Linked DNA regions of Variovorax paradoxus. Each later gene encodes a partner of the first gene's protein in a complex. Links are inferred from orthologs where the notes say so. Each region holds a gene or a part of one and is shown on either strand. Other genes may lie near its edges. The genes, in order: secA and secY.

Evidence for each region.
Region 2: the proteins of secA (region 1) and secY are in contact, whole or in part, in a crystal structure (PDB 3DIN), measured with the Thermotoga maritima proteins. The link is inferred for Variovorax paradoxus from one-to-one orthologs. Residues at the interface, in WP_004082002.1 of Thermotoga maritima: Glu261, Ala262, Arg263, Lys300, Ala301, Arg302, Thr303, Ile304, Ile305, Leu323, Tyr324, Asp325, Pro326, Val329, Ser330, Tyr333, Ile336, Lys340, Phe345, Val349, Glu363, Phe364, Tyr374, Ser375, Gly376, Gly377, Glu393, Ile395, Thr482, Ser483; in WP_004081795.1 of Thermotoga maritima: Glu108, Gly109, Glu110, Glu111, Ala236, Glu237, Arg238, Arg239, Ile240, Thr241, Ile242, Gln243, Tyr244, Ala245, Arg246, Arg247, Val248, Thr249, Gly250, Arg251, Arg252, Val253, Tyr254, Gly256, Ala257, Ser258, Thr259, Tyr260, Leu261, Pro262.

The regions. Positions count from the first base shown.
Region 1 is NZ_JAUSXG010000001.1:438,424-454,581, forward strand. What follows is about bases 6,435-9,749. They hold secA (preprotein translocase subunit SecA), read left to right. Parts: upstream 6,435-6,753; coding sequence 6,754-9,549; downstream 9,550-9,749. Other genes in these bases: QFZ42_RS02085 (hypothetical protein), read right to left, coding at 6,435-6,561; argJ (bifunctional glutamate N-acetyltransferase/amino-acid acetyltransferase ArgJ), read left to right, coding at 9,578-9,749. Also shown: QFZ42_RS02060 (HupE/UreJ family protein), read right to left, coding at 1-315; QFZ42_RS02065 (urease subunit gamma), read right to left, coding at 344-646; QFZ42_RS02070 (hybrid sensor histidine kinase/response regulator), read left to right, coding at 752-4,387; QFZ42_RS02075 (response regulator transcription factor), read left to right, coding at 4,401-5,405; QFZ42_RS02080 (hypothetical protein), read left to right, coding at 5,509-6,216; more of QFZ42_RS02085, read right to left, coding at 6,253-6,434; more of argJ, read left to right, coding at 9,750-10,807; QFZ42_RS02100 (ATP-binding protein), read left to right, coding at 10,893-11,768; 8-oxo-dGTP diphosphatase MutT, read left to right, coding at 11,765-12,214; QFZ42_RS02110 (acyltransferase family protein), read left to right, coding at 12,265-14,232; QFZ42_RS02115 (DNA gyrase inhibitor YacG), read right to left, coding at 14,256-14,477; cell division protein ZapD, read right to left, coding at 14,503-15,258; QFZ42_RS02125 (hypothetical protein), read right to left, coding at 15,286-16,158. UniProt on the Escherichia coli protein: Required for protein export, interacts with the SecYEG preprotein conducting channel.
Region 2 is NZ_JAUSXG010000001.1:5,637,144-5,645,318, forward strand. Bases 4,601-7,596 are described here. They hold secY (preprotein translocase subunit SecY), read left to right. Parts: upstream 4,601-5,439; coding sequence 5,440-6,753; downstream 6,754-7,596. Other genes in these bases: rpsE (30S ribosomal protein S5), read left to right, coding at 4,601-4,749; rpmD (50S ribosomal protein L30), read left to right, coding at 4,785-4,970; rplO (50S ribosomal protein L15), read left to right, coding at 4,982-5,413; rpmJ (50S ribosomal protein L36), read left to right, coding at 6,826-6,939; rpsM (30S ribosomal protein S13), read left to right, coding at 6,963-7,328. Outside these bases: QFZ42_RS26725 (esterase-like activity of phytase family protein), read right to left, coding at 1-985; rplN (50S ribosomal protein L14), read left to right, coding at 1,279-1,647; rplX (50S ribosomal protein L24), read left to right, coding at 1,661-1,993; rplE (50S ribosomal protein L5), read left to right, coding at 2,005-2,544; rpsN (30S ribosomal protein S14), read left to right, coding at 2,553-2,858; rpsH (30S ribosomal protein S8), read left to right, coding at 2,879-3,274; rplF (50S ribosomal protein L6), read left to right, coding at 3,299-3,832; rplR (50S ribosomal protein L18), read left to right, coding at 3,847-4,212; more of rpsE, read left to right, coding at 4,231-4,600; more of rpsK, read left to right, coding at 7,597-7,745; rpsD (30S ribosomal protein S4), read left to right, coding at 7,875-8,175. UniProt on the Escherichia coli protein: The central subunit of the protein translocation channel SecYEG. Consists of two halves formed by TMs 1-5 and 6-10.

The DNA.
Region 1 (16,158 bases):
CAGCGAGGCCGCGATCATCGGTTCGACCGCCAGCAGTTGCACGCCCGCCAGCCCCATCAGCGCGCCCGCGAGCAGCATGGCCGCGAACGCCAATGGCGCCCACAGCAGATCGGGCCAGGCGCGGCGCGCGGCCAGCGCGCTCCAGAGGCCGACTGCGACCATCGCAGCGAGGTGGTCCGCACCCGTGAGCGGGTGCAAAAAGCCGGTGGTGAAGCCGTGGTGCACGCCGCCGTCGGCGCCGGTGTGGGCGCTGGCCGCGAGCGGCAGCAGCAGCATGGCAAGGAGGGCAAGAGTCTTGGAAGCGTTGTGGCGCATGACAGGGCTTTCTTGTTCTGGAGAAGAGTCAGACGATGGGTTGGTGGACGGTGACCAGCTTGGTGCCGTCCGGGAAAGTGGCTTCCACCTGGATGTCCGGAATCATCTCGGCGATGCCGTCCATCACGTCGGCGCGCGTGAGCACGGTGCGGCCTTCGCTCATGAGCGCCGCAACGCTCTTTCCGTCGCGAGCACCTTCCATGACGGCGGCGGAGATCAGCGCGACGGCTTCGGGGTAGTTGAGCTTCAGCCCCCGCGCCTTGCGGCGTTCGGCCAGCAGCGCTGCGGTGAAAATCAGCAGCTTGTCTTTTTCGCGCGGGGTCAGTTCCATGGGAGGGCGGCGTCGGGTGCGTGGAGGTCGGCCATTATTGGGCAGGCTTCGGCTTTGCAACAGTCATGCCGCTGTTCGCCAAAAGACGTATGGATGGCACGAAAGATGCACCGAAACGGTGTGAACCCTGCCGAGACTTCCACCACCCCCGACGACGCGCCGCAGCGCATCGTCAAGGTGCGGCGCGACTACAACAGCTGGGTGGCGAGCGAAACGCTCGAGGATTACGCGCTGCGCTATACGCCGCAGCGCTTTCGAAAATGGTCCGAATGGCGGGTGGCCAACACGGCATTCGGCGCGGCGTCGTTCCTTATATTGGAGGCGGTGGGCGCCACGCTGCTGGTGCAGTACGGCTTCGCCAATGCGTTCTGGGCCATCGTGGCCACGGGGCTCATCATCTTTCTGGCGGGCCTGCCGATCAGCGTGTATGCCGCCCGCTACGGCGTCGACATGGACCTGCTCACGCGCGGCGCGGGCTTCGGCTACATCGGCTCGACGCTCACCTCGCTCATCTACGCGTCGTTCACCTTCATCTTCTTCGCGCTCGAGGCGGCGGTGATGGCCTACGCGCTCGAACTCGCGCTCGGCGTGCCGCCGGTCTGGGGCTACTTGGTGTGCGCGATGGTGGTGATTCCGCTGGTGACCCATGGCGTGTCGGCCATCAGCCGGCTGCAGCTGTGGACACAGCCGCTCTGGCTCGTGATGCTGGTGGTGCCTTTCGTCTTCGTGCTGGTGCGCGATCCTGGTGCGTTTGCCGGCATCGTGCATTACAACGGTGTCAAGACGGGTGCCAAAGGTTTCGATCTGCACCTGTTTGGCGCGGCATTGACGGTCGGCATCGCGTTGATCACCCAAATGGGGGAGCAGGCCGATTACCTGCGCTTCATGCCCGCGCGCACGGCCGTGAGCGCCCGGCGCTGGTGGGCGGGTGTGCTGGCCGGCGGGCCGGGATGGGTGGTGTTGGGCGTGCTCAAGATGTTGGGCGGAGCGCTGCTCGCGTACCTGGCCATCACGCACATGGTGCCGGTCGAGCGCGCGGTCGATCCCAACCAGATGTACCTGGCGGCCTATGAGTACGTGTTTCCGAACTACGGCTGGGCCGTGGCCGCGACCGCGCTGTTCGTGGTGATTTCGCAACTCAAGATCAACGTCACGAACGCCTACGCCGGCTCGCTGGCCTGGAGCAACTTCTTCTCGCGCGTGGCGCACAGCCACCCGGGGCGCGTGGTCTGGGTGGTGTTCAACGCGCTCATCGCCTTCATGCTGATGGAGATGAACGTGTTCGAGGCGCTGGGCGATGTGCTCGGCCTGTTCGCCAACATCGCCATCGCCTGGATGATGGCGGTGGTGGCCGACCTCGTCATCAACAAGCCGCTGGGCCTTTCGCCGCCGGGCATCGAGTTCAAGCGGGCCCATCTGTGGGATATCAACCCGGTGGGGGTCGGCGCGATGGCGCTGGCTTCGCTGCTTTCCATTACCGCCCACCTCGGCGTTTTCGGGCCGCTGGCGCAGGCGTTTTCGGCGCTCATCGCGCTCGGCACGGCGCTGGTGGTTTCGCCGCTGATTGCCTGGGCCACCGGCGGCAAGTACTACCTGGCGCGGGGTTCGGTGGCCCAGGGCGCGGTGGCTTTCGCGCCGGCCGAGGGTCCGCGTGCCGTCCGGTGGGCGCGCGTCGAGAACGACGTGGACGAGCGCGGCGCCGATGGCAGCTACCAGCGCCTCAAGGTGCAGCACTGCGTGATCTGCGAGCGTGAATACGAAGGGCCCGACATGGCCCATTGCCCGGCCTACCAGGGCGCGATCTGTTCGCTGTGCTGCACGCTCGATGCGCGCTGCGGCGACCTGTGCAAGCCGCATGCGAGCCTCTCGGCGCAGTGGTCGTCGGCGCTGCGCTGGCTGCTGCCGCGCCTCAGCTGGCGTTATCTGGACACGGGGCTCGGGCACTTCCTGCTGCTGATGCTGATCATCGTGCCGGTGCTGGCCGTGGTGTTCGGGGTGCTCTACCAGCAGGAGCTGCGTGCGCTCGGCGAAAGCGCGCTGCAGCTCGCGTCGCGCTCGGAGCTGGCCGAAGCGCTGGCGGGCGTGCAGCGGACGTCGCTGCGCTCGGGCTTTCTCAAGGCGTACATGGCGCTGCTGGTGATTGCGGGCGTCGTGGCCTGGTGGCTGGTACTGGCGCACCAGAGCCGCAAGGTTGCGCAGGAAGAATCGAACCGCCAGACCCATCTGCTGATGCGCGAGATCGAGCTGCACCGTGCGACCGACCGCGCATTGCAGTCGGCCAAGCAGACGGCGGAAGAAGCGCGCGAGGTGGCCGAGCAGGCCAAGCTCGCGGCCGAGCAGGCGCGGCGCGCCGCCGACCAGGCCAACCAGGCCAAGAGCCGCTACATCAGCGCCATCAGCCACGAGCTGCGCACGCCGCTCAACAGCATCCTGGGCTACGCGCAGCTGATGGGCGAAGACCAGTCCGTGCCGCCGCACCGCCAACAGGCGGTGGCGGTGATCAAGCGCGGCGGCGAGCATCTGCTGTCGCTCATCGAGGGCACGCTGGCCATTGCGCACATCGAGGCCGGCAAGCTCACGCTGCACGCCAGGCCGATGCGCTTTGCCGACACGGTGCGCGAACTGGCCGACATGTTCGAGCTGCAGGCGGCCGAGAAGGGGCTGCGGTTCCGCTTCGAGACCGCAGGCACCTTGCCCGAGGTGGTGCGGGCCGACGAGAAGCGGGTGTGCCAGATCCTCATCAACCTGCTGGGCAACGCCATCAAGTTCACGGCCGCGGGCGAAGTCACGCTGCGGCTTTCTTATGCGCGCGAATTCGCCTCGGTCGAAATCGAAGACACCGGGCCGGGCATGACGGCCGAAGACATCGAACGCATCTTCGAGCCCTTCGCGCGCGGCGATGCGGCCGCCTCTTCGACCCCCGGCGCCGGGCTGGGCCTCACCATCGCCAAGATGCTGACCGACCTGATGGGCGGGGAGATGAAGGTGCGCAGCACGCCCGGGGAAGGCTCGCTTTTCCGCGTGCGGCTTTTCCTGCCGCGGGTGCATGAGGCGGTGGGCGCCTCGGGCCGGCCGGCTCCGGTGGAGCAGCGCGCACGGCGCGGCTACGAAGGCCCGCGCCGGCGGCTCCTGGTGGTCGACAACGAAGAAGCCGACCGCGATCTGCTCGGCCACGTGCTGGCGCCGCTCGGGTTCGACCTGCGCACCGCCGCCAGCGGACACGACGCGCTCGACCTCATCGCGGCCGGCCTGCGGCCCGACGCGATGTTCGTCGACCTGGCCATGCCCGGCATCGACGGGTGGGAGACGATTCGCCGTGCGCGCAAGCTGGGACTGGTCGACGCGCAGGTGGCCATCGTCTCGGCCAATGCCTTCGACAAGGGGCTCGACAACGACGTGGGCATTGCGCCCGAAGATTTTTTCGTCAAGCCGGTGCGGCACACGGAGCTGCTCGACTGGCTCGAGCGCCGGCTCGGACTGCAGTGGACCGACGCCCCCGCCAGGCCGGTGCCGCCGCCGGCCACGCCGCGGGCCGTGCAGGCGCCTTCGCTTTCGAGGCTGCGCGCACTCGACGAAGCCGTGAGCCTGGGCTACTTTCGCGGCATCATGAACCAGCTCGACGAAATCGACGCCGAACAGCCCGAATGCACGGCATGGACCGAAACGCAGCGCGTGCTCGCACGCCAGTTCCAGTTCGAAGCCATGAGCCGGGCGCTTGCCGCCGCGGTGAGCGCGGCCTGAAGAACAAGTCCCCATGGAAACCACATCGCTTGCGAAAACGTTGCGCGAACAAGGCGCCAACAGCGACCTGGTGCTGATCGTCGACGACGTGCCCGACAACCTCGCGGTGCTGCACGACGCGCTCGACGAGTCGGGCTATACCGTGCTCATTGCCACCAACGGCGAGCAGGCGCTGCAGCGCGCCGCGCAGGCGCGCCCCGACATCGTGCTGCTCGACGCGATGATGCCGGGCATCGACGGCTTCGAAGTGGCGCGCCGGCTCAAGGCCGATGCCGCGACCGCGCACATTCCCATCGTGTTCATGACCGGCCTCACCGAGACCGAGCACCTGGTGGCGGCGCTGGAAGCGGGCGGCGTCGACTACGTCACCAAGCCGATCAAGCCCAAGGAAGTGCTGGCCCGTATGAACGTGCACCTGCAGGGCGCCCGCCGCGCCCGGCAGGACGCGCGCCAAGCCGGCCAGGCGCGCAACGCGCTCGATGCCTTCGGCTATGCCAGCATCACCGTGCGCCTCCCCGAAGGCAAGCTGATCTGGCAGACGGCGCTCGCGCGCGACCTGCTGGCGCGCTACTGCGATACCCGTGCGCCCGAAACGCCGCCCGCGGTGCTCGAATGGCTGCGGCGCCATGCGCCCGATGCCAGGCAGAGCGGTGTCGAACCGCCGGCGCTTTCCATCGTGCAAGGCGCAAGCAGCCTGAGTTTGCGCCTGCATCGGCAAACAGGCCAGGACGACGATGGCGACGAATGGATGATCGTCATGCGCGAGGTCTCGGACACGGCGGTGATCGAGGCCATGAGCCTGAGCCTCAAGCTCACGGCGCGCGAGGCCGAGGTGCTCTACTGGGTGGTCAAAGGCAAGACCAACAAGGACATCGGCGAAATTCTCGGCAGCAGCCCCGCCACGGCCAAGAAGCACCTGGAGCGGGTGTACGTGAAGCTCGGCGTCGAAACCCGCACCGCGGCAGCAGGCGTGGCCATCAAGCGCATCCGCGAGCTGCAGCCGCAGTTCGAGATCTGAAGGCTGGGCGCAGCGAGGGCCAAGCGCGTGCGGGCAGCGCCGCCGGGTCATGGCGGCGACTTTCGTCATCCCTAGAATGCGCGGGTCCTCGGTGAGGCTGGCGATGAAGAAAAACAGACGCAAAACAACAATTCGACGGCCGGAACCCCTGTGGCTGCTCGCGGGTGCCTGCCTTCTGGCGAGTTCGGGCGCGCGGGCGGCCGGGCATTTCGACGTCGACGACGCCGGCATGCTCGATGTGGGCCAGTGCCAGTACGAAGCCTGGTGGGGCCGTGCGGGTCCCGAGCCGGTGACCGGATTGCACATCGGTCCGTCCTGCCGCGTGGGGCCGGTCGAGTTGGGGCTGAACCTGGATCGGTTTTCGGCGCAGGGCGTGCATACGGTCGTCGCGGGCCCGCAGCTCAAATGGAACTTCTTCGGACCGGCGGCCGACGCGCCGCTGAGCGCGGCGCTTTCGGCCGGCGCCATGTTCGACCTGACGCGCGGCGGCCATGCGGGCGGCCAGTTCGTGCTGCCTGTGACCTGGCGTCCGAACGGCAGCCTGCAGATCCACGCCAACCTGGGCGCCGACTGGGCCACCGGAACCGGCGCGCGCACGTCGCGGGGCGGCCTGGCGGCGGAGTGGGCGCTCGATGACAAGGTCTCGCTGATCGCAGAGCGCCACCGTGCATCGGGGGTCTGGACCTCGCGCATCGGCGGGCGTTTCAGCCTGACGCCGCTCCTCAGCGTCGATGTCAGCGCCTCCAGGACGGGGCCGCAGGGCGTGCGCGGCTTCGTCGTGGGCTTGAACCACGAGTTCGGGCGGAGGTGACTGACGGCAGGACGGGCGAGGGCTCGCCGGCCCCGGTCAGCGTCCCGATTGCACCTTGATCCGGATCGTCTTCACATCCCAGCCCCTGTTCTGCAGCCGGGTGACCAGCATCGGCGACAGCTGGCGCAACTTGGCGGCCGCGGCGCTGCCGTTGACCAGCAGGCACCACACATCCCCCTCGGCCGGTCCGGCCTGGACGGCGGGACGCATGGCCGGCGGAATCAATCCTTCGACTGCCCGCAGCCGTTCGCCCGCGTCGCGCGCACGGGCAATCAGGCTCGCCAGGGTGGGCGAGCCCTCGGCGGCCTGCTGCAACGTGAAGGGCGGGACGGAGCGGCGATTCATGGGTAATCCGGAGGGTGGAACAAGGGCAGCTAAAATGCCCGGTTTGCCGACGCTTGCGCCGGCAGATCCGGTCTGAGCCGCTTTGCTTTCGAGGCTTGCATTCGAAGAAGGCGCGCCCAACTGCTTTCACCATATCTTAGGGAATCCGGTCGCAGTGCCTGCCTGGTCAGGTGCCCGCCCATCTCCACGCCAATGGCAACCAACTTCCTGACCCAGATTTTCGGCAGTCGCAACGACCGGCTCCTCAAGCAGTATCGCAAGACGGTGGAGCGCATCAATGCGCTCGAACCCGAGTTCGAGAAGCTCAGCGACGATGGGCTGCGCGCCAAGACGCTGGAGTTCAAGGAGCGCATCGCCAAGGGCGAAACCCTCGATGCCCTGCTGCCCGAAGCTTTTGCCACCGTGCGCGAGGGCTCCAAGCGCGTCATGAAGATGCGCCATTTCGACGTGCAGCTGCTCGGCGGTATGGCGCTTCACAACGGGAAGATCGCCGAAATGCGCACCGGCGAAGGCAAGACGCTGACCGCCACGCTGCCGGTGTATTTGAATGCGCTGTCGGGCAACGGCGTGCACGTGGTCACGGTGAACGACTACCTCGCCAACCGCGACGCCCAATGGATGGGGCGCCTGTACAACTTCCTGGGTCTCACGGTGGGCATCAACCTGCCGCAAATGCCGCGCGAGGAAAAGCAGCAGGCCTACGCCAGCGACATCACGTACGGCACCAACAACGAGTACGGCTTCGACTACCTGCGCGACAACATGGTGTACGAGCCCGGCGACCGGGTTCAGCGCAGCCTGAACTACGCCATCGTCGACGAGGTGGACTCCATCCTGATCGACGAGGCCCGCACGCCGCTGATCATCAGCGGCCAGGCCGAAGACCACACCGACCTCTACCTGGCCATCAACAAGGTGGTGCCGCTGCTCGTCAAGCAGGAAGGCGAGGCCGATCCGCGCACAGGCGAAGGCGTCACCGTGCCGGGCGACTTCACGGTCGACGAAAAGACGCACCAGGTGTTCCTGACCGAAGACGGGCACGAAAAGGCCGAGCAACTGCTGAGCGAATTCAAGCTGCTGCCCGAAGGCGCTTCGCTCTACGACCCGGCCAACATCACGTTGATGCACCACCTGAACGCCGCGCTGCGCGCACGGCACCTGTACCACCGCGACCAGCATTACGTGGTGCAGCAGGGCGAAGTGGTCATCGTGGACGAATTCACCGGCCGCCTGATGACCGGCCGGCGCTGGAGCGACGGCCTGCACCAGGCCGTGGAAGCCAAGGAAGGCGTGCAGATCCAGGCCGAGAACCAGACGCTCGCCTCCATCACCTTCCAGAACTACTTCCGCCTGTACGGCAAGCTGGCCGGCATGACCGGCACCGCCGACACCGAAGCCTACGAGTTCCAGGAGATCTATGGTCTGGAGACCATGATCATTCCGCCGAACCGCGTCAGCAAGCGCGAGGACCAGCTCGACCGCGTCTACAAGACGACGCGCGAGAAGTACGAGGCGGCGATCCAGGACATCCGCGAGTGCTACGAGCGCGGCCAGCCGGTGCTGGTGGGCACCTCGTCGATCGAGAACTCCGAAATCATCGACGGCCTGCTCACCAAGGCAGGCCTGCCGCACCAGGTGCTCAACGCCAAGCAGCATGCGCGCGAAGCCGACATCGTGGCGCAGGCCGGCCGCACGAAGATGATCACCATCGCGACCAACATGGCCGGGCGCGGTACCGACATCGTGCTGGGCGGCAATATCGAGAAGATGGTCGAAGCGGTCGAAAACGACGAGTCGCTCGACGCGGCCGCAAAAGAGGCCGAGGTGGCGCGCATCCGCGCCGAATGGACCAAGGACCACGAGTTCGTCAAGTCGCTGGGCGGCCTGCGCATCATCGCGACCGAGCGCCACGAGTCGCGCCGCATCGACAACCAGCTGCGCGGCCGTTCGGGCCGCCAGGGCGATCCGGGTTCCTCGCGCTTCTACCTGAGCCTGGACGATCCGCTGATGCGCATCTTCGCGGGCGACCGCGTGAAGGCGATCATGGACCGCCTCAAGATGCCCGACGGCGAAGCCATCGAAGCCGGCATCGTCACGCGCAGCATCGAAAGCGCGCAGCGCAAGGTCGAGGCGCGCAACTTCGACATCCGCAAGCAGCTGCTCGAATACGACGACGTGTCGAACGACCAGCGCAAGGTGATCTACCAGCAGCGCAACGACATCCTCGACGCGGCCGACCTCACGGCGCAGATCGCGGCGCTGCGCGAAGGCTGCTTCATGGACCTGGTGCGGCAGTACGTGCCGGCCGAATCGGTCGAGGAGCAATGGGACCTGGCCGGGCTCGAGAAGAGCCTCTCCAACGAGTGGGGCATCGACAACCTGCCCCTGAAGAAGGAAGTCGAGGCGGCCGAGGCCGTGAGCGACGAAGACATCGTCGAAAAGGTGGTGAAGGCCGCCAACGACACCTTCGATGCCAAGGTGGCGCTGATCGGCCAGGAGAACTTCACGCAGTTCGAACGCATGGTGCTGCTGCAGAGCATCGACACGCACTGGCGCGAGCACCTGGCTTCGCTCGACTACCTGCGCCAGGGCATTCACCTGCGCGGCTATGCGCAGAAGCAGCCCAAGCAGGAATACAAGCGCGAGGCTTTCGAACTCTTCGGCCAGCTGCTCGACTCGGTCAAGAACGAAGTCACACGCCAGCTCATGACGGTGCGCGTGCAGTCGGGCGAGCAGCTCGAACAAGCCGCAGATGCGCTCGAGAGCCGCGGCGAGAACGTGTCGAACATCACCTACAGCGCGCCGACCGAAACCGGCGAAGTCGAGGTGCGCCTCGATGAGGAAAACCAGCGCCGCATCGCGGCCGCGGGATTGGGGCTCGGCACGCTCAGCGCCGAAGCGGCTGCCTTTGCGCGCGTCGGCCGCAACGACCCGTGCCCTTGCGGCAGTGGCAAGAAGTACAAGCAGTGCCACGGCAAGCTCAGCTGACCCAGAAAACTTCCGAAGAGAAAACCCCATGCCCGTGAACCTGTCCGCCCCTGATCCTGCCGCCCTGTTCGCGGTGCCCGGCGTCCGCATCGGCGTGGCCGAAGCGGGCGTGCGCAAGGCCAACCGCAAGGACTTGACGGTCGTGCTGATCGACGAAGGCTCGGCGGTCGGCGGGGTGTTCACCCAGAACCGCTTCTGCGCGGCGCCAGTGCAGGTCTGCCGCGACCACCTGGCGGCCAACTACGGCATTCGCGCGATGGTCATCAACACCGGCAACGCCAACGCCGGCACGGGCGAAGACGGCCTGATGCGCACGCGCTCCACCTGCATTGCACTGGCGCGCCACCTCGAGATTGCGCCCGAGCAGATCCTGCCGTTCTCGACGGGCGTGATCATGGAGCCGCTGCCGGTGGACCGCATCGAGGCCGGCCTGCCTGCCGCGCTCTCCGATGCCTCGGAGAACCACTGGGCGCGTGCGGCCGAAGGCATCATGACCACCGACACGATCCCCAAGGCCTTCAGCCAGCAGGCTCAGGTCGGCGGCGCCACTGTTACCGTCACCGGCATCAGCAAGGGCGCCGGCATGATCCGGCCGAACATGGCGACCATGCTCGGCTTCATGGCCACCGACGCCAAGATCGACCCGTCGCTGATCCAGCCGCTGGCCAGGCGCTTGGCCGACGCTTCGTTCAACCGCGTGACGATCGACGGCGACACCTCGACCAACGATTCCTTCGTGGTCATCGCCACGCAGAAGGCCGCGCACGCGACCATCACCTCGCTGGAATCCGCCGAGGGCCAGGCGCTCGTGGCTGCGATGCAGAACGTGGCGCGCCAGCTGGCGCAAGCCATCGTGCGCGACGGCGAAGGCGCGACCAAGTTCATCACCATCCAGGTCGAAGGCGGCCGCGATGCGGCCGAGTGCAAGCAGGTGGCCTATGCGGTGGCGCATTCGCCGCTGGTCAAGACCGCGTTCTTCGCGAGCGACCCGAACCTGGGCCGCATCCTGGCGGCCGTCGGCTACGCGGGCATTGCCGACCTCGACCAGACCGGCATCGACTTGTTCCTGGACGACGTGCATGTGGCGGTCAAGGGCGGGCGCAATCCGTCGTACCGCGAGGAAGACGGGCAGCGCGTGATGAAGCAGAGCGAAATCACTGTGCGCATCGGGCTGGGCCGCGGCAACGCCAGCGAGACCGTGTGGACCTGCGACCTGAGCCACGACTACGTGACCATCAACGCCGACTACAGGTCATGATGAATGACCCCCACGCTCCGCACTTCGTGTCGTCGCTGCCCCCGAGGGGGCGCTCAACGCCCTTCGGGCGGCCGGGCGGGCGTCGATGAATGAGCAGTTCCAGAGGCTGATCGAGCGCGCCGAGCAGCTGATCGGCCGCATCGAATCGATCCTGCCGCAGCCGCTGGCTGCACCCGCCGACTGGAATGCGTCGATCGCATGGCGTTATCGCCGCCGCAGTTCAGGCCACGGCGTGCTCGAGCCGGTGAAGCATGTGGCTTCGATGGCGCTCGATTCGCTCAAGGAAATCGACCTCCAGAAGGAGAAGATCGAACGCAACACGCGCCAGTTCGTCGAAGGCAAGCCCGCCAACAACGTGCTGCTGACCGGTGCGCGCGGCACGGGCAAGTCGTCGCTCATTCGGGCCTGCCTGCAAGCCTATGCGCCGCAGGGGCTGCGCCTGATCGAAGTCGACAAGGCCGAACTGACCGACCTGCCGGACATCGTCGAGGTGGTGTCGCAGCGGCCTGAAAAATTCATCGTGTTCAGCGACGACCTGAGCTTCGACGAGGGCGAGCCGGGCTACAAGGCGCTGAAGTCGATTCTCGATGGCTCGATTGCGGCGGCCACGCCCAACGTGCTGATCTACGCGACCAGCAATCGGCGCCACCTGTTGCCCGAATACATGAAGGACAACCTGTCGTACACCCACACCGAGGACGGCGAAGTGCACCCCGGCGAAGTGATCGAAGAAAAGATCTCGCTGTCGGAGCGCTTCGGTCTGTGGGTGAGCTTCTATCCCTTCAGCCAGAACGAATACCTGGCCATCGTCGCGCAGTGGCTCTCGTCCTTCGGCGTCAGCGAGGCCGCCATCGAGGCGGCGCGGCCCGAGGCGCTGGTCTGGGCCCTCGAGCGCGGTTCGCGCAGCGGCCGCGTGGCCTACCAGTTCGCGCGCGACTATGCCGGGCGGGCCAGCGCATGAGCGCGCGGCCGCAACCCCAGGACCGCAAGCACACCGAGGTCGCGGTCGGCGTGCTGATCCGGCTGGCCGACGATGCGCTGCTGCTCTCGACCCGGCCCGAAGGCAAAGCGTACGCAGGCTATTGGGAGTTTCCAGGCGGCAAGATCGAAGCCGGCGAAACGGTCGAGCAGGCGCTACGGCGCGAACTGCAGGAAGAGCTCGGCATCACCATCGCAGGCGCCGAGGTCTGGAAAGTCACCGAGCACGACTATCCGCACGCGCTGGTGCGGCTGCACTGGTGCAAGGTCACGGCCTGGAGCGGCGAGTTCGAAATGCGCGAAGGGCAGGAAATGCGGTGGCAGCAATTGCCGCTGGATGTGACGCCCGTACTGCCCGGCGCCATGCCGGTGCTCGAATGGCTGGCAGAGGAACGCGGCATTCCATACGCCGCCGGGTCAGCGGCGTAGTCCCCTAAAAAACAACCAGGACCGCCACAGCGCGTTCAACGACCCCCGAGATGCTGCATCCCAAGTACCGACCGGACATAGACGGCCTGCGTGCCATCGCCGTGGCCTCCGTGGTGATCTATCACGCGTTTCCGGGTGCGCTGCCTGGCGGCTTCATTGGCGTCGACATCTTCTTCGTGATCTCGGGCTACCTGATCTCGACCATTCTTCTGCAAAGCCAGATCGCGGGCGATTTCAGCTACCGCGACTTCTACGCCCGGCGCATCCGGCGTATCTTCCCGGCGCTCATCCTGGTGCTTCTGGCCACCCTGTGCTTCGGTTGGTACATGCTGCTGTCCGACGAGTTCGCGCAGCTGGGCAAGCAGGTCACGGGCGGTGCGGCCTTCTTTGCCAATTTCGTGTTCTGGGCCGACGCGGGCTATTTCGATACCGCCGCGGAAACCAAGCCGCTGCTGCATCTGTGGTCGCTGGGCATCGAAGAGCAGTTCTATATTTTCTGGCCGGTGCTGCTGGGCGTGGCCTGGCGCCGGCGCTGGCCGATGATCCGCGTGATCCTGGCGATTGCGGTGGTGTCGTTTCTCGTCAATGTGCTCACGATCCATCCGTTTCGCACGGCGGCTTTCTATTCGCCGGCTTCGCGCTTCTGGGAGCTGATGGTGGGCGGCATCCTGGCGTGCATGCGGCTGAAGCCCGCAGCGCCGAGCCGCTTGCGCAGCCACGTGCAGTCCTTCGTCGGTGTGGGCTTGCTCGGACTCGGGCTGGTGATGATTCGCGGCGACAAGGCCTTCCCGGGCTGGTGGGCCTTGCTGCCCACGCTGGGTGCGGTGAGCTGCATCGCAGCCGGCCCCACCGGCTTCCTCAACAAGTACCTGCTGTCGAACCGCGTGATGGTGTGGATCGGGCTTATCAGCTATCCGCTCTATCTGTGGCATTGGCCGTTGCTCGCTTATGCGCGCATCCTGAGCGATGGGTCGCCATCGCTGCCCGTGCGTGCGGGCGCGGTCGTCGCGAGCGTGGTTCTGGCCTGGCTGACCTACCGGTTCGTCGAGCGCTACACACGCACGCGCACCAGCCCGGGCTTGCTGCGCGTGCTGGCGGGCCTGGGCATTGCGCTGGTGGTCGTGGGCCTGGTGGTGTTCTCTGGCGTGCTGCAACCGCGCCATCACGACGTTCGCCTCCAGCAGATCTCCGAGGCCGCGGCCGACGTGGGCTACTACGACGACTTCAAGAACTACGAACTCGGGCGGCATCTGCTCTATCAAGTCGGCAAAGGTCCGCGCAAGAGCCTGCTGATCGGCGACAGCCATGTGCAGCAGTACGGCCCGCGCGCCGAGGAACTCGCCCGCACGGCGCCGGACAAGGCAAACACCATCTACTTCGCGACGCAGGGTTCCTGCCCGCCGATCCCCGGCGTTTTTGCCGATGCGAACGTGGGCTGTGCCGAGCGACGCGCGACGGTGCTGGACTTCGCCCGCAGCCCCGAGATCGACACGGTGGTGATCGGCGGCTGCTGGAACTGCTATTTCATCGCGGGCGGCGCGCCAGGCTACTACTTCCGCGATGCGAGCGGTGCGGCGCATCAGTTCCGGGGTGGCGACGGCATGGCACTGGCATTCGATTCGCTTGGCCAGCTGCTGCGCGAGTTGTCGAGCAAGGGCAAGAAGGTGTATCTGCTGCTCGACATCCCTGTGGCCCCCGATTTCGAACCCAAGCGTCTGCTCGAAGGCAGCCGGCTGACGTCCATGAAGCTGTCGACGTCGATGCCGACGCTGCCGATACCGCAGGACCAGCGCGAACTGAACGACAAGCTGCGGCAGATCGGCGTTGCGAGCGGCGTGGAGGTGATCGACGCAGTGGCCAACCTGTGCACGGCGAACGGCCAGTGCCTGCGCACCATGCAGGACGGCGCGCCCGCATACAAGGATTCCGGCCACTTGCGGCCCAAGTACACGCGCTCGTTCGCAACCTACATGGACCGTGCGTTGCAGGACGAGGGTGGTTCTGCGCCGAAGAAATAGCGCGGAGAGAAGCGCCTCGAAGGCTACTGCTGCAGCTTTGGATCGCCGAAGGGCTCGTCGTCCGGCGGCCCTTCAGCGGGCATCCTGAATTCCTCGTTGGCCCAGGCGCCGAGGTCGATGCCCTTGCAGCGTGCGCTGCAAAACGGCCGATAGGGGTTGCTGACGGCGTAGACGCTGTCGCCGCCGCAGGCGGGGCAGCGGACGATCCGTTCGCCGATGTCGTTGCGAGTCTTGCCGTTGCTCATGGCGTGTCCTTGCCGTCGGCTGCGCTCAAGAGCAGAGCGTGAGTTCGAAGGCGGCGTCTTCGGTGCTCTGGTGCAGGCGGTCGTCGGCCTCGTGGCGCATCATTCGAACCGAAACCATGAGCCGGTTGCCGCTGATTTCCGGCACCAACCCGAAACTCGGATCGATACGCAGGCGCAGCAACTGGAAGCTGCGCCCCTGGGGGAGGTTCTGCTGGAACTGGCCGCCCGTGGCAATGACCTTGTAGGGCACATCCGCGTCGCGCAGCAGCTTGAGCAGCAGGTAGATGGACGATGCGAGCGGTGAGAGCGTGTTCGACCAGCGCTCGAGATCCGCGCGGCGGCTTGCCGCGGTGCGGTGTTGCCAGGCGTAGTAGGCGGGCAGATCGAACTCGCAGGTGCCGCCCGGAATGCCGGCGCGGCTGCGAATGCTCATGAGCCATTCGTTCTCCGTCAGCGACTGGCCGGCCTTGCCCGCCACGCTGTTGAGGGCGGAGAAATTGCCCTCCAGCTGTTGGACGACCTGATCCAGCACCGTTTCCGCGATGGCCGGATTGCCCCGGTAGCTGTTGAAGACGCTCTTGTGCTTGTCGAGGTCGCGCATGACGTCGGCCTTGAGGTCGGCGCGTGCGGCAACGTCCATGATCTCGAAGATCGTGACCAGGGCGTAATGGTGGGAAAGCGGCGATTCGGAGGGCACCAACTCTCCGAGGCGACGGAACAGGTGTTCCAGCCTCAGGTAGGTGCGGATGCGCTCGTTGAAGGGGTACTCGTAGAGGATCACGCGTGTCGGTTCATGTCGGGGACGAGTTCATGGCGATTTCGCAGCCGCCGGAGTCGGCTGCACTTCACGCACAGCCTCCAGCATACGCTGACCGAAGAGCAAGTATCCGGCGGTGGAAACGTGGGTTTCGTTGGCTGGATACAAGTCCGTGATTTTGAAGCGGTTCTGCTCGGACAGTGCAAAAAGATCGGGGCCGATCTTCAGGTCGTTGAAAGTGCTCCGGAATGCGGCGGCATGGCTCTGGTCGAGGTATACCGTGCTTTTGTTGGGCACGACCATCCAGATGATGCGGAGTGACGGCGCCATTTTTTCCGTGAACTTCGCCATGAAGGTAGCGGAATCCGCGGTGAGTGGGTCCATCAGACGGTCCTCCGCGGTCATGAGCAATTTGTTGCAAGCCACATGGCTGAATTGCTTGCAGCCATCGGGCACCGTGCGCGCGTCGATGAGCGGGCCCCAGCGGTCGGGCGTGTTGGTCCAGCTCTCGGAACGTTCGATGGCGCGGGTGTTTCGGTAGGTCAGCCAGCCCCTCAGCAGTTCCGCGTCCCAATTCAGACGGAAACCGGTAGGTGCGGGCTTGGACGGATTTTCGAAGGGAGGGGGCGACGGTAGGAAGGCGTACTTCATGGCCGCGCATTCCTTCGAGACTTCGATGCGCCCCTGAAGCAGGCGCTCGATGCTTTCGATGATGACGACCTTGCCTTTGAATCCTGACTTGCGTACCCAGGCCGAGAAGTCGCTGCACATCGGCCCGGTCTTGTCCCAATGCGCCGTCGCGACGCGGTATCCGGCACCGACCAGCGGCGACTGCCAGGCATAGCGGACTGAAAAGCTGTCGCCGATCACGAGCACGTCGGCGTCCTGGATCGAGGAGGCCTTGATGTTCGCGTCCGGAATCGG
Region 2 (8,175 bases), 5.2 Mb from region 1 along the record:
CGAGGCGCGAAAGGCCGAGGGAGGCGAAGTCGGCGACCAGCGTCTTCTGGGCGGGACGATGGTTGCTTGCGGCGAGCATGTCGATATTCAGCACATCGGTGGCGTCACGGGTATCGATTTCATAAAGGCGCAGCGAGTTTCCGGCGCCGGTCGCATAAGCGCGCTCGAGCACCAGCATGCGGTCGGTGTCGAGCATCAGGATCTCGCTGATCCCGTTGTCGGCATGGCTGCCGGGAATCAACGGCCGCAGCGGAATCGCATCGGGAACATAGGCAATCTGGCGCGTGGCCCGGCCGGTCTCCAGATCGACCCGGGTCAGCCGGCAGGGGCCGCCCACCTCGCCCATGGTGGGAACCGGGCCGTCCTGAAGCAACGCGTTTTCCATCGCGAGCCAGGCGTGGCGGCCATCGGGCGTCGGCGCCAGGCCCTCGAAGCCCAGGTTGTCGCGCGGACCGCGGCGATGCGCCGGATCGGGGTTGAACATGGGCGGCAGGGTGAATTCGCGCAGCAAGCGGCCATCGCGTGCCGATTCGTAGAGTGCGGGTCCGAAACCGCGCCCCACGTCGCCTTCGCTCACCCAGAGCAGGGTTCCGGTGCCTGGCCGCAGACGCAGCGATTCGGGGTCTGGAACCGGGGTTCCGGGTTCTGCGCCGCGCCGCTCGGGCCACGGGCCACCTTCGGCGCGTTGCAGCTGCACCACATCCATGGGTTCCGGCGGCTGCGCCCATGGCGAGGGCCAGCGCGCGGCGTAGAAACGCGCCGGAGCCAGATCTGATCGGTCGTCGCTGAGTAGCAAGTACTCGCTTCTTTGGGCGTCGTAGTCGATGCCGGAGAGGCCGCCTGCCGTCGTGCCCTGTATATTCAGCCGGTGCGGCCAGTGCGCCTCGGCCAAGCGGCGCAGCCGTCCTGGTCCCGGCGACGGGACCGCCGGACTTTGGCAGCCACCCAAAGCCAGGGCCCCCAGCCCTGCAAAGGCGGCGCCCACGCCGGCCAGCAGCAACTGGCGGCGCCGTAGGGGCACGGGCGGCGTGGACTCCCGGGAGCCTGAAACAAGGGTGCGCACGCCGCCTAGTCTAATTCCAGTGTATTTCGGAGTCAGAAGGCAGTTGACGTGCCTTCGCCTTCGTGCCACAATCGCAGGCTTCGCTTCAAAAAGGCGAAGCTTTCAGCCCAAAGCGGAAGTGCCTCGAGTGGTTCGAGGTGCGGACGACGGGCCCAAGACTGACCGCAGCGTTTCCCTCCTGGAGGCGCATCGGTACAAGTTGGGAACTATTAGCAATGATCCAAACTGAATCCCGGCTCGAAGTGGCCGACAACACAGGCGCGAAGTCCGTCCTGTGTATCAAGGTGCTCGGTGGCTCCAAGCGGCGTTATGCCAGCGTGGGCGACGTCATCAAGGTCAGCATCAAGGAAGCCGCTCCGCGTGGTCGCGTCAAGAAGGGCGAGATCTACAGCGCAGTGGTGGTCCGCACCGCCAAGGGCATCCGTCGCGCCGACGGTTCGCTCGTTAAATTCGATGGCAACGCAGCCGTGTTGCTCAACGCCAAGCTGGAGCCCATCGGCACCCGCATCTTCGGACCGGTGACGCGCGAGCTGCGCACCGAAAAGTTCATGAAGATCGTGTCGCTGGCCCCCGAAGTTCTGTAAGGACAACAACGCCATGAACAAGATTCGCAAAGGCGACCAGGTCATCGTGTTGGCCGGGCGCGACAAAGGCAAGCGCGGCGTCGTCTCGCTGCGCAAGGACGATTCGCACCTCGTCGTCGACGGTGTGAACATCGTCAAGAAGCACGCCAAGCCGAACCCCCTCAAGGGTACGACCGGCGGCATCGTCGAGAAGACCATGCCCATTCACCAATCCAACGTGGCGATCTTCAATGCCGCGACCGGCAAGGCCGATCGCGTGGGCATCAAGATCACCCAGGGTGCTGACGGCAAGCGCGTGGCTGTTCGCGTCTTCAAGTCCAGCGGCGACGAAATCAAGTTCGCCTAAGAGGTACTCACATGGCACGTCTCCAACAACACTATCGCGAAAAGATCGCGAAAGACCTGACGGAAAAGTTCGGCTACAAGTCGCCGATGCAGGTCCCCCGCCTCACCAAGATCACGCTCAACATGGGCGTGGGTGAAGCTGTCGCCGACAAGAAGGTTCTCGACAACGCTGTCGCCGACCTGACCAAGATTGCCGGCCAGAAGCCCGTGGTCACCAAGTCGAAGAAGGCCATCGCCGGTTTCAAGATCCGCGAAAACCAGCCCATCGGCTGCATGGTCACGCTGCGTGGCGTGCAGATGTATGAGTTCCTGGACCGTTTCGTGACCATCGCGCTGCCGCGTGTTCGCGACTTCCGCGGCATCTCCGGCCGTGCGTTCGACGGCCGTGGCAACTACAACATCGGCGTCAAGGAACAGATCATTTTCCCTGAGATCGAATACGACAAGGTCGATGCCCTGCGCGGTCTCAACATCAGCATCACGACGACGGCTAAGACCGACGAAGAAGCCAAGGCGCTTCTCGCTGGTTTCCGTTTCCCGTTCAAGAACTGAGGCGAACCGTGGCTAAACAATCTTTGATCCAACGCGAACTCAAGCGCGACAAGCTGGTCGCCAAGTACGCTGCGAAGCACGCGGAACTGAAGGCAATTTCCAACGACCTGAAGAAGAGCGACGAAGAGCGCGCTGCTGCCCGCCTGGGCCTGCAAAAGCTCCCGCGCAACGCGAACCCCACGCGTCAGCGCAACCGTTGCGAAATCACCGGTCGCCCCCGTGGCACCTTCCGTCAATTCGGTCTGGCCCGCGCCAAGATCCGCGAACTGGCTTTCAATGGCGACATCCCCGGTGTCACCAAGGCCAGCTGGTAAGCCAGGCAGGAGCAAACAACATGAGCATGAGTGATCCCATTGCCGACCTGCTGACGCGTATCCGTAACGCGCAGATGGTGGCGAAGCCCACTGTGTCGATCCCGTCTTCCAAGGTGAAGATCGCGATCTCGCAAGTCCTGAAGGACGAGGGCTATATCGACGGTTTCGAGGTCAAGACCGAAGGCGGCAAGTCCGAACTCGTCATTACCCTGAAGTACTACGCTGGCCGCCCGGTCATCGAGCGCATCGAGCGCGTGAGCCGTCCCGGCCTGCGCGTGTACAAGGGCAGTGCTTCCATTCCGCAAGTCCAGAACGGCCTCGGCGTCGCGATCGTCACGACCCCCCAGGGCGTGATGACCGACCGCAAGGCGCGCGCTACCGGTGTCGGTGGCGAAGTGCTGTGCTACGTCGCCTAACCGAGACATCGAGGAGTAACTGAAATGTCCCGAGTAGGAAAAATGCCGATCACCATCCCCGCAGGCGTGGATGTGTCGATCAAGGAAGACCAGATCAGCGTCAAGGGTACGGGCGGCACGCTCAACCTCGCACGCAATGCACTGGTCAAGATCGTCAGCAATGACGGCAAGCTGAATTTCGAACCCGCCAACGAGTCGCGTGAAGCGAACGCGATGAGCGGCACGATCCGTCAGCTGGTGAACAACATGGTGGTGGGCGTGACCAAGGGCTTCGAGAAGAAGCTCAACCTGGTCGGCGTCGGCTACAAGGCCGCAGCGTCCAACAACAAGTTGAACCTGCAAGTCGGTTATTCGCACCCGGTCAACATCGACATGCCGCAAGGCATCACGGTGGCCACTGCGACCCCGACCGAAATCGTGATCAAGGGTGCTGACCGTCAGCGCGTTGGTCAAATCGCCGCTGAGATCCGCGCTGTTCGTCCGCCTGAGCCGTACAAGGGCAAGGGCATCCGTTATTCGGACGAGAAGATCGTGATCAAAGAGACCAAGAAGAAGTAAGGGGCAGCAAAATGATGTTGACCAAAAAAGCACAGCGTCTTCGCCGCTCGCGCCAGACCCGCATTCGCATCGCGACGCAGGGCGTGGCCCGTCTGACGGTGAACCGCACCAATCTGCACATCTATGCCACCGTCATCTCCGACGACGGCACCAAGGTGATTGCCACCGCATCGACGGCCGAAGCCGAAGTGCGCTCGGCTCTCGGCGGCTCGGGCAAGGGTGGCAATGCCGCCGCTGCAACGGCCATCGGCAAGCGCATCGCTGAAAAGGCGAAGGCTGCCGGCGTCGAGAAGGTCGCCTTCGACCGCGCAGGTTTTGCGTACCACGGCCGCGTCAAGGCGCTGGCCGAGGCGGCTCGCGAAGCCGGTCTGCAGTTCTAACCGGACACGAGATTCAAAATGGCAAAGATTCAAGCAAGAACGCAGAACGAAGGCCCTGAAGACGGTTTGCGCGAGAAGATGATCGCGATCAACCGCGTCACCAAGGTGGTGAAGGGTGGTCGTATCCTCGGTTTCGCAGCACTCACGGTCGTGGGCGACGGCGAAGGCCGCGTCGGCATGGGCAAGGGCAAGTCGAAGGAAGTGCCTGCTGCCGTGCAAAAGGCGATGGAAGAAGCCCGCCGCAACCTGGCCAAGATCTCGATCAAGAACGGCACGCTGCATCACCGCGTGACGGGCCATTGGGGCGCTGCCTCGGTGGTCATGATCCCGGCCCCGAAGGGTACCGGCATCATCGCCGGCGGCCCGATGCGCGCCGTGTTCGAAGTCATGGGCATCACCGACATCGTGGCCAAGAGCCATGGTTCGTCGAACCCCTACAACATGGTTCGCGCCACGCTCGACGGGTTGAAGAACTCGACGACCGCGTCCGAAGTGGCTGCCAAGCGCGGCCTGACCGTCGAAGAAATCTTCGCCTGAGCGCAAGCTCTCGCAAGGCTGAAGGAAGCATTCAAATGACGACGCAACAACAAACCCTCAAGGTGCAATTGGTCAAGAGCCCGATTGGCACCAAGGAATCGCATCGCGCGACCGTGCGTGGCCTCGGCCTGCGCAAGCTCAATAGCGTGAGCGAGCTGCAAGACACCCCGGCGGTGCGCGGCATGATCAACAAGATCAGTTATCTGGTCAAAGTTCTGTAAGAGAGACTGATATGGAACTCAATGGCATCAAGCCGGCAGCCGGCGCCAAGCACGCCAAGCGCCGTGTCGGCCGCGGTATCGGCTCCGGTATCGGCAAGACCGCAGGTCGCGGTCACAAGGGCCAGAAGTCGCGCGCAGGCGGTTTCCACAAGGTCGGCTTCGAAGGCGGTCAAATGCCGCTGCAGCGTCGCCTGCCGAAGCGTGGCTTCAAGTCGCACCTGCTGAAGTTCAACGCCGAAGTCACGCTGACTGCCCTCGAGCAGCTCGGCCTGGCCGAAGTAGATGTTCTGGCGCTCAAGCAAGCCGGCCTCGTGGGCCAGCTCGCCAAGGTCGTCAAGATCATCAAGACCGGTGAACTCACCAAGGCCGTCAAGCTGACGGGCGTGGGCGCAACCGCTGGTGCCAAGGCCGCTATCGAAGCAGCCGGCGGCAGCATCGCCTGATCACACTGGACTGAAAGAAGTTCTTCGTGGCAACTAACGCGGCAACGATCGCAAAAACGGGCAAGTTCGGCGACCTCCGTCGTCGGCTGGTCTTTTTGCTGCTCGCGCTCGTGGTCTATCGGATCGGCGCGCACATTCCTGTGCCGGGCATCAACCCGGACCAGCTGGCGGCGTTGTTCCAGGGCCAGCAGGGCGGCATTCTGAGCCTGTTCAACATGTTCTCGGGCGGGGCGCTGTCGCGCTTCACCGTGTTCGCGTTGGGGATCATGCCGTACATCTCGGCGTCGATCATCATGCAGTTGATGACCTACGTGATTCCGACCTTCGAGCAATTGAAGAAGGAAGGCGAGGCTGGCCGCCGCAAGATCACGCAGTACACGCGCTATGGCGCGCTCGGCCTGGCACTGTTCCAGTCGTTCAGCATCGCGGTGGCCCTCGAATCGTCGGCCGGCCTGGTGATCGCCCCCGGTTTCGGCTTCCGCCTGACCGCGATGGTGAGCCTGACGGCGGGTTCGATGTTCCTGATGTGGCTCGGCGAGCAGATCACCGAACGCGGCCTGGGCAACGGCATCTCGATCCTGATCTTTGCAGGTATCGCCGCCGGTCTGCCCAACGCCATCGGCGGCCTGGCTTCGCTGGTGACGACCGGTGCGATGAACCCGATCATTGCGCTCTTCATCATCGCGGTCGTGGTGCTGGTCACCTACTTCGTGGTGTTCGTCGAACGCGGTCAGCGCAAGATCCTCGTGAACTATGCGCGGCGCCAGGTCGGCAACAAGGTCTATGGCGGCCAGTCGTCGCACCTGCCCTTGAAGCTGAACATGGCCGGTGTGATTCCGCCGATCTTCGCTTCGTCGATCATCCTGCTGCCGGCAACGGTGGTCGGCTGGTTCAGCACCGGTGAAGGCGGTTTCCGCTGGATCAAGGACATTGCCGGCGCGCTGCGTCCGGGCGAGCCGATCTATGTGCTGCTGTACGCTGCCGCGATCGTTTTCTTCTGCTTCTTCTACACGGCACTCGTGTTCAACAGCAAGGAAACGGCCGACAACCTGAAGAAGAGTGGTGCATTCATTCCGGGCATTCGTCCGGGTGACCAGACCGCTCGCTATATCGACAAGATTCTGGTTCGCCTGACGTTGGCCGGCGCGGTGTACATCACCTTCGTCTGCCTGCTGCCCGAGTTCCTGATCCTGAAGTACAACGTACCGTTCTACTTCGGTGGTACCTCCCTGCTGATCATCGTGGTCGTCACGATGGACTTCATGGCCCAGGTGCAAAACTACATGATGTCCCAGCAGTACGAATCGCTGCTGAAGAAGGCTAACTTCAAGACATCGTAGGGCTGTGAGTTTCAGTATTGAGAATTTGGTAGGGCGGTGTACCGCCACGTTAAACAGTTTTAGGAGAATGAAATGAGAGTTTCGGCTTCGGTCAAAACCATCTGCCGTAATTGCAAGGTCATCCGCCGTAAAGGTGTGGTGCGTGTGATTTGCACCGACCCGCGCCACAAGCAGCGCCAGGGTTGATTGAAGAGTATTAGAGGACGCACATGGCACGTATTGCTGGCATCAACATTCCGCCGCACAAGCACGCTGAAATCGGCCTGACCGCCATCTTCGGCATCGGTCGCACCCGCGCCCGTCAAATCTGCGAAGCGAGCGGCATCGAATATTCGAAGAAGATCAAGGACCTGACTGACGCCGATCTCGAAAAGATCCGCGACCAGATCGCCTTGTTCACCATCGAAGGCGATCTGCGTCGCGAGACGACGATGAACATCAAGCGTTTGATGGACATCGGCTGCTATCGCGGCTTCCGTCACCGTCGCGGCCTGCCGATGCGCGGCCAGCGCACGCGCACCAATGCCCGCACCCGCAAGGGTCCGCGCAAGGCTGCGCAGTCCCTGAAGAAATAAGGATAGACCAGCATGGCTAAAGCACCTGCAAACAACGCCGCACAGCGCGTTCGCAAGAAGGTTCGCAAGAACGTTGCGGACGGTATCGCCCACGTGCATGCCTCGTTCAACAACACCATCATCACGATCACCGATCGCCAGGGCAACGCCCTGTCGTGGGCTTCGTCGGGTGGCCAGGGCTTCAAGGGCTCGCGCAAGTCGACCCCGTTCGCTGCGCAGGTCGCTTCCGAAGTGGCCGGCCGTGCTGCTGTCGAACAAGGCATCAAGAACCTCGACGTCGAGATCAAGGGCCCCGGCCCCGGTCGCGAATCGTCGGTGCGCGCACTGGCTGCGCTCGGCATCCGGATCAATTCCATTGCCGACGTGACGCCCGTTCCGCACAACGGCTGCCGTCCCCAGAAGCGTCGCCGCATCTGACCGTCAGTCCGCAAGGCGCAGCCGGCTCTTGAGCGGCTGCGCATTTGTTTTTTAACTAAGCCCACCGCCATCCGCGTTCCGCCGATGGCTCCCGCAGGCAACTGCGGCAGATGACACAAAGGAAACCACGTGGCACGCTACCTCGGCCCCAAGGCCAAACTTTCCCGCCGCGAAGGCACCGACCTGTTCCTGAAGAGCGCCCGCCGCTCGATCCAGGACAAGGCCAAGTTCGACTCCAAGCCCGGCCAGCACGGCCGCACTTCGGGTCAGCGTACGTCCGACTACGGCCTGCAACTGCGTGAAAAGCAGAAGGTCAAGCGCATGTACGGCGTGCTCGAGAAGCAATTCCGCCGCTACTTCGAGGAAGCCGATCGTCGCCGTGGCAACACCGGCGCCAACCTGCTGTTCATCCTCGAATCGCGCCTGGACA